DNA from 3 places in the Plantibacter sp. CFBP 13570 genome. Region 3 is predicted to be linked to each of the others. Evidence: predicted binding sites of a transcription regulator. Region 3 holds the regulator's gene; each other region holds the start of a gene.
The links. The regulator HrcA, encoded in region 3, represses chaperone genes, less so after heat shock. The targets are predictions, from matches to a motif close to TTNGCACTCGNNNNNNNCGAGTGCNAA.
Positions count from the first base shown of each region.

Region 1 (4,125 bases), on a different contig from region 3:
TGTAGTCGGCGAGGTTGCCGTCGACGAAGTAGAGCTTGTCCGACGGGAAGCCGGCGAGACCGGGGACGATCGTCTTGGTCTCCTCGAACGCGATGATCGCGATCGCGTCGGGGTTCTCCGCCTTGACCGCGCTGATCTGCGCGTCGAACGAGGTGTCACCGGTGTTGTACGACTGCTCGGCGACCACTTCACCGCCGGCACTCTCGAACGCCTCCTTGGTGAACTTCGCGAGGCCGGTGCCGTACGAGTCGTTCAGGTAGATGATGCCGAGGGTGGCGTTGCCGTCCTCCGCGATCAGGTTCCCGAGGACCTCGCCCTGCAGCACGTCGGACGGCGCCGTCCGCCAGTAGAGACCGTTGTCGTCCCACGTCGTGAAGTCCGCGGAGGTGTTCGCCGGGGAGAACTGGATGACGCCTGCGCCGGTGACTTCGTCGATGAAGAGCTTCGACACACCCGAGGAGGCTGCACCGATGATGGCCGTGACGCCCTCGGAGAGCAGACGGGGGACCTCGGTCGCGTACGCCTTGTTGTCGGAGTCACCCGAGTCGCCGAGCGTCAGGTCGATCTTGATGCCGAGGTCGGCGTCGTTGACCTCCTTGACCGCGAGACCGACACCGGCCTCCTCGGGCGGGCCGAGGAACGCGAGGTTACCGGTCTGCGGCAACGCCGTGCCGAGCTTCAGGGTCAGGTCGCCAGCAGGCTTGCTGCTGCTGCCGCTGTCGCCGCTACCACTTGAGGCGCAACCGCTCAGGACCAGCGCGCTGGCTCCGATCAGTGCGATACCACCGAGAACGATGGAACGTGGGCGGGAGCGAGCGGCCGTGGCCTTCGAAAAGACGCTCATGGTACTCCTTGCTTGTCAGAAGAGTGGCAGCTCCAGGGGCTGCCGTTGAGTCAAGTTATCCGCTGCACGTGCGCTGGACAATGTCGTTGACGTTACAAGCGTGTAACACGACCAAATCGTTACCTCAGGAGGGCCTGTTTCGCGCTTTTCCTGCAGTGGTCGCGCGATCAGCGCTGGAATCCGCTGTTCAGACCCGCGTGGAGCGGCGCCGTTCGGCCCCGGCGGCCCGACGACCCCGCGTTGAGGCGACGAGCATGTCGACGGTGAGGATCGCGAGCGCCAGCCACACGAGACCGAAGCCCAACCAGCGCTCCGGCGGCATCGCCTCGTGCAGGACGGCGACACCGACGACGAACTGGATGATCGGTGCGAAGTACTGGATGAACCCCATCCAGGTGAGCGGGAGGCGGCGGGCCGCCGCCGCGAACAGCAGGAGCGGGACGGCGGTGATGACGCCGGCGCCGACGAGCAGCAGGGCGTGCCCGACTCCCGCGGTGCCGATGGTCAGCCCACCGGTCACGCCGACAGCGATGAGCTGGGCGATCGCGACCGGCATCAGCCACACGGTCTCGAGCGTCAACCCGGACACGGCGTCGACCGAGCCGCCCACCAATTTCTTGATGTAGCCGTAGAGGCCGAATGAGAAGGCCAGGATGAGGGCGATCCAGGGGACGCTGCCGTGCCCGATCGCGAGGACGAGGACCGCGATCACGCTCACGACCACCGCGGCCCACTGGGCCGGACGCAGCCGCTCACGGAGGAAGAAGACGCCGAGGAAGACGGTCACGATCGGGTTGATGAAGTACCCGAGCGACGCCTCGACCACTTGGCCGTTGAGCGCACCGTACACGTAGGTCTGCCAGTTGACGTAGATGAGCGCTCCGGCGAGACCCATCGTCAGGACGATGCGGCGCTGGCGGAGGATGCCGAACAGTCGACGCCAGGAACGGGTCGCCAGGATGAGGACGGCGCAGAAGACGAGGGAGAAGAGGATCCGCCACGCCACGACCTCGAAGGCGCCGGCCGGTGCGAGGGCGATGAAGTAGAGCGGGAGCGCTCCCCAGAGGCAGTAGGCGGCGACCGCCGAGAGCAGTCCGGACCGGCTCCCCTGCTGGGGTACGGCCACACTCGCACGTCGGTCGTCTCCCCCGTCGACGGTGACGGGGTGGATGTCGACGTCGGCTGGATCGCTGGGGTTCTGCACTGGTCCAGGCTAGACCCGCGACTCCCCGCGACACCCTCCGGAAACGGACACAGCCCGAACGGCGAATGCCATTCGGGCTGTTGAGCGGCCTGGGCCGCCGGATCCGTGCGCTGGTGACTAGCGGACGACGACTGCGAGGACGTCGCGCGCGGACAGGACGAGGTAGTCCTCACCGGCGTACTTGACCTCGGTGCCACCGTACTTGGAGTAGATCACCTTGTCGCCGACGGCGACGTCGAGCGGGACGCGGTTGCCGTTGTCGTCGATGCGACCGGGTCCGACCGCCACGACCTCGCCCTCCTGGGGCTTCTCCTTGGCGGTGTCGGGGATGACCAGACCGGAAGCGGTGGTCTGCTCTGCCTCGACCTGCTTGATGACGATGCGATCCTCGAGCGGCTTGATGGAGACCGACACGGTTGACCTCTTTCTTGAAACGAAGACGTGGTTAGCACTCACACTGCGAGAGTGCTGATTCCAGTGTAGGCATCTTCTGGCACTCATGCAATGCGAGTGCCAATCAGCGGCTGCTACCGTTGCCGGATGCATCCAGCTCTGCCCGAGGCCCGCTGACCATGGACCGTTCGGAACTCGTCGAACTCCTCACTGCCGACGGCCTCAGGCTCCTCGACTCCCTGCCGCCCTACCCGACGAAGGACGAGGCCGTCCGCCTGGTCGGGCGCCTGCGCAAGGAGGGCCACTCCCCCGAGCTGGTCGCGGCGGTCCTCACGCAGTCGCGGCTCAGGCAGAAGGCCGTCGGCAAGTTCGGTCCGTTCGCCGGCCGCATGCTGTTCACCGAGGCCGGGCTCGAACAGGCCACGCGCCTTCCCGTCGCCGCGCTGCACGCCGGGCGGTTCGCCCGGGCCGGCCTCACGCGCATCGCCGACCTCGGCAGCGGCATCGGCGCCGACTCGATGGCCATGGCCTCGCTCGACCTGGAGGTCACGGCGGTCGACATCGACGAGGTCACCGCGGCCATCGCCAGCTACAACCTCGCTCCGTTCCCCACGGCGACCGTGCGGAACGCCGCCGCCGAGGACGTCTCCCTCGACGACTTCGACGCGGTCTGGTTCGATCCCGCGCGGCGCACCGCAGGACACGCCGACACCGCGCGGCTGTCGAGTGCCGCCGACTACACCCCGTCCCTCGACCTGGTCTTCGGTGCGGCGACCCGCCTTCCCACAGGCGTCAAGCTCGGGCCCGGATTCGACCGCTCCCTCATCCCCGACGACGCCGAGGCGCAGTGGGTGTCGGTCGACGGACAGCTCGTCGAGATGGCGCTCTGGTTCGGCCCGCTGGCCCGTCCGGATGTCCGACGGTCCGCGCTCCTCCTCGCGGACGGCGTCCACCACGAGTTGCACGCCGAGGCCGACGCCGACGACGCCCCAGTGCGGGAGCTCGGCGACTACGTGCACGAACCCGACGGATCCGTGATCCGGGCCCGACTCATCGGCGACCTCGCCATCCGGTTGGAGGCCGGCATGCTCGGCCAGGGCATCGCCTACCTGACCTCCGACACCGCGACGAGCTCGCCGTTCGCCACGACCTTCCGAGTCCTCGAACGGCTGCCGATGGACGAGAAGGTCCTCAAGCGCACCATGCGTGATCGCGGGATCGGCGTCCTCGAGATCAAGAAACGCGGCGTCGACGTCGACCCCGCGGCGTTCCGGAAGCGTCTCGCGCTCAAGGGCGACGGCTCGGCCACGATCATCCTCACGAGGATCGCCGGCAAACACAGTGCGCTGCTCGTCGAACGGGTGACGCCGGCCGCCGACGCCTGACCCGACGGCGTCCGCCGGGCCGAAGCGCCTGTGGAGGATCAGGTCGAGACGTAGCCGATGATCACGACGACGCTGTAGACGAGCCAGCCGACCGAGCAGGCGAGGCCGACGAACCCGGTCACGAGGCCGGTGAGGGCGCGACCTCGGCCCTGCGGCTCGCGACGCCTGGCTCCGAACCCGAGCACGATCGCGGCGATCGACAGGGGGAAGCCCCAACCGACGAAGACCGACACGACGAGCCCGACGACACCGGTGATGAGCGACCAGGTGCTCCGCGAGGTCCCGGTCGACGCGGCAGG
Region 1 covers NZ_JACYTW010000053.1:663-4,787, forward strand. Annotated here, with positions in the region: gene IFT89_RS15505 (ABC transporter substrate-binding protein) at 1-844, opposite strand, end outside; gene rarD (EamA family transporter RarD) at 1,032-1,970, opposite strand; gene groES (co-chaperone GroES) at 2,166-2,462, opposite strand; gene IFT89_RS15520 (class I SAM-dependent methyltransferase) at 2,621-3,826, shown strand; gene IFT89_RS20630 (DUF4190 domain-containing protein) at 3,865-4,125, opposite strand, start outside.
Region 1: the regulator HrcA is predicted to act here: its motif matches at 2,539-2,565, upstream of groES (co-chaperone GroES).

Region 2 (4,125 bases), on a different contig from region 3:
CTGCGAGACACGACCAGCGATGGCGTCGGCGTCGCCGGCACCCTCGACGATGGTGGTCTCATCCTTGGTGATGACGACCTTGCGGGCACGGCCGAGCAGGTCGAGGGTGACGGTCTCGAGCTTGAGGCCGACCTCCTCGGAGATGACCTGGCCACCGGTGAGGATGGCGATGTCCTGCAGCTGAGCCTTGCGGCGGTCGCCGAAGCCCGGAGCCTTGACGGCGACGGACTTGAAGATGCCACGGATCTTGTTGACGACGAGCGTCGCGAGAGCTTCGCCGTCGACGTCCTCAGCGATGATGAGGAGCTGCTTGCCCGACTGGATGACCTGGTCGACGATCGGCAGGAGGTCCTTGATCGCGGAGATCTTCTGGTTGGCGATGAGGATGTAGGGGTCCTCGAACACCGCTTCCTGGCGGTCGGGGTCGGTCACGAAGTACTGCGACAGGTAGCCCTTGTCGAAGCGCATGCCCTCGGTGAGCTCGAGCTCGGTGCCGAAGGTGTTCGACTCCTCGACGGTGACGACACCCTCCTTGCCGACCTTGTCGATCGCCTCGGCGATGATCTCGCCGATGGTGGTGTCGCCGGCGGAGATGGAAGCGGTCGCAGCGATCTCCTCCTTGGTCTCCACCTCCTTGGCGTTGGCGATGAGCTCGACCGTGACGGCCTCGACGGCCTTCTCGATGCCGCGCTTGAGGCTGATGGGGTCGGCGCCTGCGGCGACGTTGCGGAGGCCCTCGCGGACGAGCGCCTGTGCCAGCACGGTCGCCGTGGTGGTGCCGTCGCCGGCGACGTCGTCGGTCTTCTTGGCGACCTCCTTGACGAGCTCCGCGCCGATCTTCTCGTACGGGTCGTCGAGTTCGATCTCCTTGGCGATGGACACGCCGTCGTTGGTGATCGTGGGGGCGCCCCACTTCTTCTCGAGGACAACGTTGCGACCGCGCGGCCCAAGGGTGACCTTGACCGTGTCAGCAAGAATGTTCAGTCCACGCTCGAGGCCGCGACGGGCCTCCTCGTCGAAAGCAATGATCTTAGCCATGTGTGTTTTTCGTCCCTCCCGGACGTCATGAACGTTGTTAGCACTCAATGAGTACGAGTGCTAAGTCGATTCTGGCACTCAGGGGGTGGGAGTGCAAGTGAGCACCGGCGCCCTGAGCGAACTCCCGGGAACAGCCCCGGAACGACGAACGACGCCGCCCACCGAAGTGGACGGCGTCGCAGGAATCGCGTACCTGATCAGCGGCTACGCCAGGCGCACACCCTCGGCCTGAGGCCCCTTTGCTCCAGTGCCGACCTCGAAGACGACCGCCTGGCCCTCTTCCAAGGACTTGTAGCCGCTCATGTCGATCGCCGAGTAGTGGACGAAGACATCCTGTCCACCGTCGTCGACCGTGATGAAGCCGAAGCCCTTCTCAGCGTTGAACCACTTGACGGTTCCGTTCGCCATTTCATACTCCCATTGCTGCGTGCTCGCAGGCATCGACTGTTGCCGAACCCGGACCTGCCATCCGGGATCGGGACCCCGGTGACCACCCTGCGCCGAAGTGGACCCGGGGGCGAGTCGAGACGGGACGGGATGAGCGGCCAGTTCCAGATACTAATCCGGAGCACCGCGCGGATTCACCCCGAAATCGACAAACGGGGCGGAGTGATACGACAACTCAACATGGAGGAAACACTCCGGAAACACGGCGTGCCGGCGACCCGAGCGATCGACCCGCTCCAGCCGCGCTCAGCCGGCAGGCTGGTAGTCCGCGCCGACCACGACGACGATGCGGAGGACCGGCGCCTCGCCCTCCTCGACGGGGATCGCGTACGTGTCCGTGATCTGGATCGGGATGCCGCCGAGCGCGTTCGCGATGGCGCGGGCGACGCCCTCCTGCGACGGATCCTGGTAGTAGACGCCGCTCGTCGTGACGTCCTCCGTGCTGGCGTCGCTCGTCCCGATCTGCTGCGTGAAGCCGGCAGCCGCGATCGCTGCCGCCGCCGATGCGGCGAGGCCGGCGGTGGGTGTGCCGTTCAGGACGAGGATGCTGGCCGCGGGGTCGACGACGGGGGCAGCCTCGGTCGGGGTGGGGGTCGGCGTGGGCGTGGCGCTCGGGCTCTGCGAGCCGCCGAAGAAGTCGATCCGGTCGTTCAACCCGAACAGGGCGAAGGTGCCGACCCCCACGAGTACGAGCGTGGCGACCACGGCGACGAGGAAGGCGATCCAGCCGCGTCCCTTGGGAGCAGGGGCACGGTGCGCGCCGACGCGCTTGAGGTCGGGGACCTCGTCGAAGCGGTCGGGCGGGAAGGATTCAGCCATGGTGTGGTCTCCGAGAGCTGCTCAGCCGTCGGTGCGGGGAGCCGAGGCTCCTCGCGCCGAGAGTCGGGCGTCGCGGGTGCGCTGCAGCCGCTTGATCAGCATGGGGTCGTGGGCGAGGGCGGACGGCGAGTCGATGAGCGCGCCGAGCAGTTGATAGTACCGGGCCGGGGACAGGGCGAAGCGGTCGCGGATGGCGGCCTCCTTGGCCCCGACGTGCTGCATCCAGTGGGACTCGAACTCGAGGATCTCGAGCTCGCGCTGGTCGAGGCCTCCCGTCGGCGTCGACGCGTCGTCATCGGCAGGCGTGCGCGACGCTGGCTGCATGCTCATCTCCTGCCGATCGGTGCCGATGCGGCGACCGTGGAGTCATGCTCCGGTCCGCCGTCGTCCAAGTCTATTCAGCCGATGCCCGCCGGGCCGCATCCACCCCGGCGAGGGCCGACGTTCACCGGGAAGGATCAGGCTCGGTGCAGTGTTATGGAATACGTCGGGAGCCGCATGCACGAGGCAGCCCCGCACGTAGGATGACCGAGACGAATGGAGCAGCATGACGTACGACGTGTCGAAGACCGATGAGCAGTGGCGCGAGGAACTCACGCCGGAGCAGTATCAGGTCCTCCGCGGAGCGGCGACCGAGCGGGCCTGGACCGGTGAGCTCCTCGACGAGTCGCGCGCGGGCCTCTACACCTGTGCCGCCTGCAACGCCGAACTCTTCAAGAGCGGTACCAAGTTCGATTCCGGCTGTGGATGGCCGAGCTTCTACGAGTCCGTGAACCCCGAGGCGGTGCAGCTCATCGAGGACCGCACCCTCGGCATGGTGCGTACCGAGGTCCGGTGCGCCAACTGCGGCTCGCACCTCGGCCACGTGTTCGACGACGGCTTCGGGACGCCCACCGGCGACCGCTACTGCATGAACTCGATCGCGCTCAACTTCGCCGCGGCCGACACCGCCGAGCCGACGGAGTGACCGAACCGGTCGAGCGTCCAGTCCTCGCCGCCGTCGCCGGGCGCCGTTCGTGGTCCAAGGTCACCGACGTCGCTCCGAGTGACGCGGAACTCCTCGAGGTCCTCGGGGCGGCCGGTCGAGTGGCCGACCACAGTGCCCTGCGTCCGTGGCGGGTCATCACCCTCCGCGGCGACGACCGGGTGAAGCTCGGCCGGGCGCTCGCGAAGGCGGAGGGCGACTCGAAGCCCTCGACGAAGCCGCTCCGCGCGCCCCTGTTGCTCGCGGTCGTCGTCAGCGTGAAGAAGTCGAAGGTGCCCGCCTGGGAGCAGGAGGCGGTCGCGGCCGGAGTGGCCCACATGGTCAGCCTCCTGCTCGACGACGCCGGGTGGGGCGTGTTCTGGCGCACGGGCGGCGCCACTCGCGCCAAAGCGGTCCGGAAGGCACACGGTCTGAAGAAGGGCGAGGAGCTCCTCGGCTGGTTGTACGTCGGAGGGAAGCCGGGCAACGCTCGCACAGGGCGCCGCAAGACGATCAACGCGAAGGCGCACCTCAGCTCCATGCCCTGACGACGGAGTCGCTCACGGCGTCCGACGGCTCGACTCAGTCGCCGGTCGACGATGCCGTGGGACGACGCCTGAACCGCGCCGACGCGATCGCCACGGCGGCGAACGCGAGGAGCGTCCCGATGACGGTCGCGCCATGCACCCCGCCGTCGTCGGTGGGCAGCAGCACGTCCAGGGCGAGCGCGCTCAGGGTCTGACCGGCCACCGTGCCGAGACCGAGGATGAGCACGCCCGTGTGCTGCACGAGGAACGCCGCCACGGCGATGAACACGCAGCCGATCGGGCCACCGAGGTAGAGCCACCACTCCCCCG
Region 2 covers NZ_JACYTW010000002.1:31,886-36,010, forward strand. Annotated here, with positions in the region: gene groL (chaperonin GroEL) at 1-1,038, opposite strand, end outside; gene IFT89_RS01170 (cold-shock protein) at 1,243-1,446, opposite strand; gene IFT89_RS01175 (LytR C-terminal domain-containing protein) at 1,732-2,304, opposite strand; gene IFT89_RS01180 (DUF3263 domain-containing protein) at 2,326-2,634, opposite strand; gene msrB (peptide-methionine (R)-S-oxide reductase MsrB) at 2,852-3,271, shown strand; gene IFT89_RS01190 (nitroreductase family protein) at 3,268-3,816, shown strand; gene IFT89_RS01195 (DMT family transporter) at 3,851-4,125, opposite strand, start outside.
Region 2: the regulator HrcA is predicted to act here: its motif matches at 1,076-1,102, upstream of groL (chaperonin GroEL).

Region 3 (4,125 bases):
GCGGCTGAGCGTTCGGATCGGACATCTTCGCACCTTTCACGGAGAGTGATATTCAATTGGTCCAGCTGAGCGTATCGCACCAGGTGTTGCTCATCAGGGACCCACGCCTGCGGCCAACGGTATTCCCGCGGCACGGGGCCGCGCAAGGGACGGCCGCGCGGAGGCCACGATATGATTGGCAGTCAGGGTCTTCGAGTGCTGATGGTCGGCGCTCCGGGGTGGATGACGGGAGGAGATCGAGATGGTGTCGGATCGCGGTCTCGAAGTGCTCCGCGTCATCGTGCAGGACTACGTCGCCTCGCGCGAGCCCGTCGGTTCCAAGACGATCGTCGACCGCCACTCCTTCGGGGTCTCCGCAGCCACCATCCGCAACGACATGGCGCAGCTCGAGGACGAAGAGCTCATCGCAGCTCCCCACACCTCTTCCGGCCGGGTGCCCACCGACAAGGGTTACCGGATGTTCGTCGACCACCTGGCCGATCGCCGTCCGCTGAACAACGCCCAACGGACGGCGATCGAGACCTTCCTCGGCGCGTCCGGCGACCTCGACGAGGTCCTGCACCGCACGGTGCGGCTGCTCTCGCAGCTGACGAACCAGGTCGCGCTCGTCCAGTACCCGATGTTCTCCCGGGCACGCGTCCGGCATCTCGAGTTGGTGAGCGTCACCCCGAACCGTGTGCTCGCGGTCATCATCCTCGACAACGGCCGCGTCGAGCAGCGGCTCATCGAGACGGAGAGCCCGGTCGACGACGACCTCATCTCGCGGCTCCGCTCGCTGTGCAACGAGGCGGTCGCGGGCCGTCCACTCCTCGACGCCCACGACGCGATCGGCGACGTCCCAGCCGACATCGCCGACCTCGATCGCGCGGCGGCCGTCCGCATCGTCGACGCGGTGCGCGAGCAGCTGTCGGCGCAGCGCCAGGACCGCCTCGTCATGGCCGGTGCCGCCAACCTCGCCCGCACCGAGGACGACTTCCCCGGCAGCATCTATCCGGTCCTGGACGCCATCGAGCAGCAGGTCGTGCTGCTTCGGCTCTTCGGTGAGATGGAGTCCGAACGCGACAGCGTGGTCGCCAGCATCGGGCGGGAGAACGCGTCGTTCGGCCTCGAGACCACGAGTGTCCTCGCCGGGAACTACCGTTCCTCTGGTGGCGAAATCGCCCGGCTCGGCGTCCTCGGCCCCACGAGAATGGACTACGCGAGCAACATGGCTGCGGTCCGCGCCGTCGCCAGGTACCTCTCGCGCATCCTCGACGCCGAGTGACGCATCCTCGTCGCGTCCCCCAACACCTTCCGCACCTCGAACGAAAGGCCCTCAGTGGCTGACTACCCCGACCACTACGCAGCACTCGGTGTCGCCAAGGAGGCGACGCCCGAAGAGATCAAGAAGGCGTACCGCCGCCTCGCACGCGAACTGCACCCCGACGTGAACCCGGGTTCCGACGCCTCGGAACGGTTCAAGGAGGTCACGCACGCCTACGACGTGCTGAGCGACCCCAAGCAGCGCCAGCAGTACGACCTCGGTCCGCAGGCTGGTGGGTTCGGTGGCGGCGACGCCGGGTTCGGCGGCTTCGGCGACATCTTCGACACCTTCTTCGGCGGTGGCGGCCAGCAGCGCGGACCCAAGTCCCGCCGCGCACGCGGCGAGGACGCCCTGTTGCGCGTCGAGCTCGACCTCGACGAGGTCATCTTCGGCACCCACCGCGACCTCGAGGTCGACACCGCCGTGCTCTGCAGCACCTGCAACGGCTCCTGCTGCCAGCCCGGTACTTCACCGGTGACCTGCGACATCTGTCACGGCACCGGCTCCATCCAGCGGGCCGTCCGCTCGCTGCTCGGCAACGTCATGACGTCGGCACCCTGCGGCACCTGCCGCGGCTACGGCACGATCATCGCGACGCCGTGCGTCACCTGCCAGGGTCAGGGTCGGCTCCGTGCCCGCCGCACCGTGTCGGTCGACATCCCGGCCGGCGTCGACACCGGTCTGCGTCTGCAGATGCCGGGGAGTGGCGAGGTCGGCCCGGCCGGCGGCCCGAACGGCGACCTCTACCTCGAGATGAAGGTCAAGCACCACGACGTCTTCAGCCGCGACGGCGACGACCTGCTGTGCACGCTCGAAGTCCCGATGACCGACGCCATCCTCGGCCGCCAGGTCACCGTCCACGCGCTCGACGGCGACGTCGAGGTCGAGCTGCGGCCGGGCGTGCAGAGCTCTGAGGTCATCACGGTCAAGGACCGCGGCGTCACCCGCCTCCGCGGGAACAGCCGGGGCGACCTCAAGATCGGCGTCCAGGTCGTCACCCCGACGAAGCTCGACCACCGTGAGCGCGAGCTGATCAAGAGCTTCGCCTCGGGACGACGCCAGGGTGCTCCGGCGCTCGCGCAGTTCCAGCAGGGCCTGTTCGCGAAGATCCGCGACCGTTTCCACGGCGTCGGTTGAGATGAGTTCGCTGTACCTCCGCGAGGATCTCGAATCGACCGGTGTCGGAGACTCGGTGACCCTCCGCGGGCCCGAGGCGAAGCACGCCGTCGCCGTGAGTCGGCTGCGGGTCGGCGAGACGACTTCGATCGGCAACGGCCGGGGCCTGATCGCGACCGGACCGGTCGTGCGAAGCGAGCCGGGCGAGTTGGAGATCCGCGTCGAATCGGTCGTGGTGCACCCGGAGAACCGTCCCGGGCTCGTCCTCGTGCAGGCGCTGGCCAAGGGCGATCGCGACGAACTCGCCATCCAGGCGGCGACCGAGCTGGGTGTCGACCGCATCGTCCCCTGGGGCGCAGAGCGCAGCATCTCCAGGTGGCAGGGCGACAAAGCGGTCAAGGGCCGTGCGCGCTGGCAGCTCATCGTGCGCGAGGCGTCGAAGCAGTCGATCCGCGCCCGGGTGCCCGAGGTGGCCGAGGTCGTCGACACCCGTGGTCTCGCCACGATCGTCGCAGGCCGGACCGTCCTCCTGCTCGAACCCAGCGCGGCACTCGCGCTCTCGGAGCTCGACCCGTCGGCACTGCTCGCCGAGGAACTCGTCCTCGTCGTCGGTCCGGAGGGCGGCATTTCGCCGGCGGAGCGCGAGCGGCTCGAAGCGGCCGGCGCGATCGAGGTCCGGATCGGCTCGGGCGTCCTGCGCACCTCGACGGCAGGACCGGCGGCGATCGCCGCGCTCAACGTGCTGCTCGGTCGGTGGTGACGATCCACCAGCCCGCGCATGAGGTCGCCACGAACCTTAGACTGGTGGACATGAGTGAAGCACCGTCGGTATTCAGCCGCATCGTGTCGGGGGAGATCCCGACGACCCTCCTCGCCGAGACCGATCGGGTGATCGCGTTCGCCGACATCGCACCGCAGGCGCCCGTGCACCTCCTCGTCGTCCCGAAGACCGCCGAGTACCGCGACGTCGTGGAGTTGGCCGCTGGCGACCCCTCCTTGCTCGCGGAAATGGTCGAGGTGGCGTCGTCGCTCGCGAAGGAGCACACCGGGGGCGAGTTCCGACTCGTCTTCAACACCGGTGAGTCCGCCGGGCAGACGGTCTTCCACGTGCACGCGCATGTCCTCGGCGGCTCCCTGCAGGAGGGCACCCTTGGCGGAGCCTGAGTCCTCGAACCCGGACCGCCCCGCTGCGGCGCGGACGGAGGAGGTCGAGCACGTCCTCCTGGTGGACGGGCTCGCCATGGTCCGTCTCCTCGGTCCACAGGACCGACTCCTGACGACCGTCGAGCGCGAACACCCCGGTGTCTCGGTGCACGTGCGCGGCAATGAGATCACCATCACCGGCCCGGCGCCGCAGGCCGACGCCGCCAGACGACTCGTAGAGGAACTCATCACCATGGTCCGAGAAGGACACGACCCGGGGCCGGCGGAGGTCAGCACCTCCGCCCGTATGCTCGGGCAGGACGGCTCGGCCTCCCCGTCGGAGGTGCTCGGGCAGGTCATCCTCACCTCGCGCGGCAAGACGATCAAAGCGAAGACCGTCGGGCAGCGAGCGTACGTCGACGCGATCGACGAGAACACGATCGTGTTCGGTATCGGCCCCGCCGGTACCGGCAAGACGTACCTCGCGATGGCGAAGGCGGTGCAGGCCCTGCAGCGCAAGGAGGTCAACCGGATTATCCTGACGCGCCCGGCCGTCGAGGCCG
Region 3 covers NZ_JACYTW010000004.1:135,776-139,900, reverse strand. Annotated here, with positions in the region: gene hrcA (heat-inducible transcriptional repressor HrcA) at 242-1,264, shown strand; gene dnaJ (molecular chaperone DnaJ) at 1,319-2,440, shown strand; gene IFT89_RS02955 (16S rRNA (uracil(1498)-N(3))-methyltransferase) at 2,442-3,179, shown strand; gene IFT89_RS02950 (HIT domain-containing protein) at 3,230-3,583, shown strand; gene IFT89_RS02945 (PhoH family protein) at 3,660-4,125, shown strand, end outside.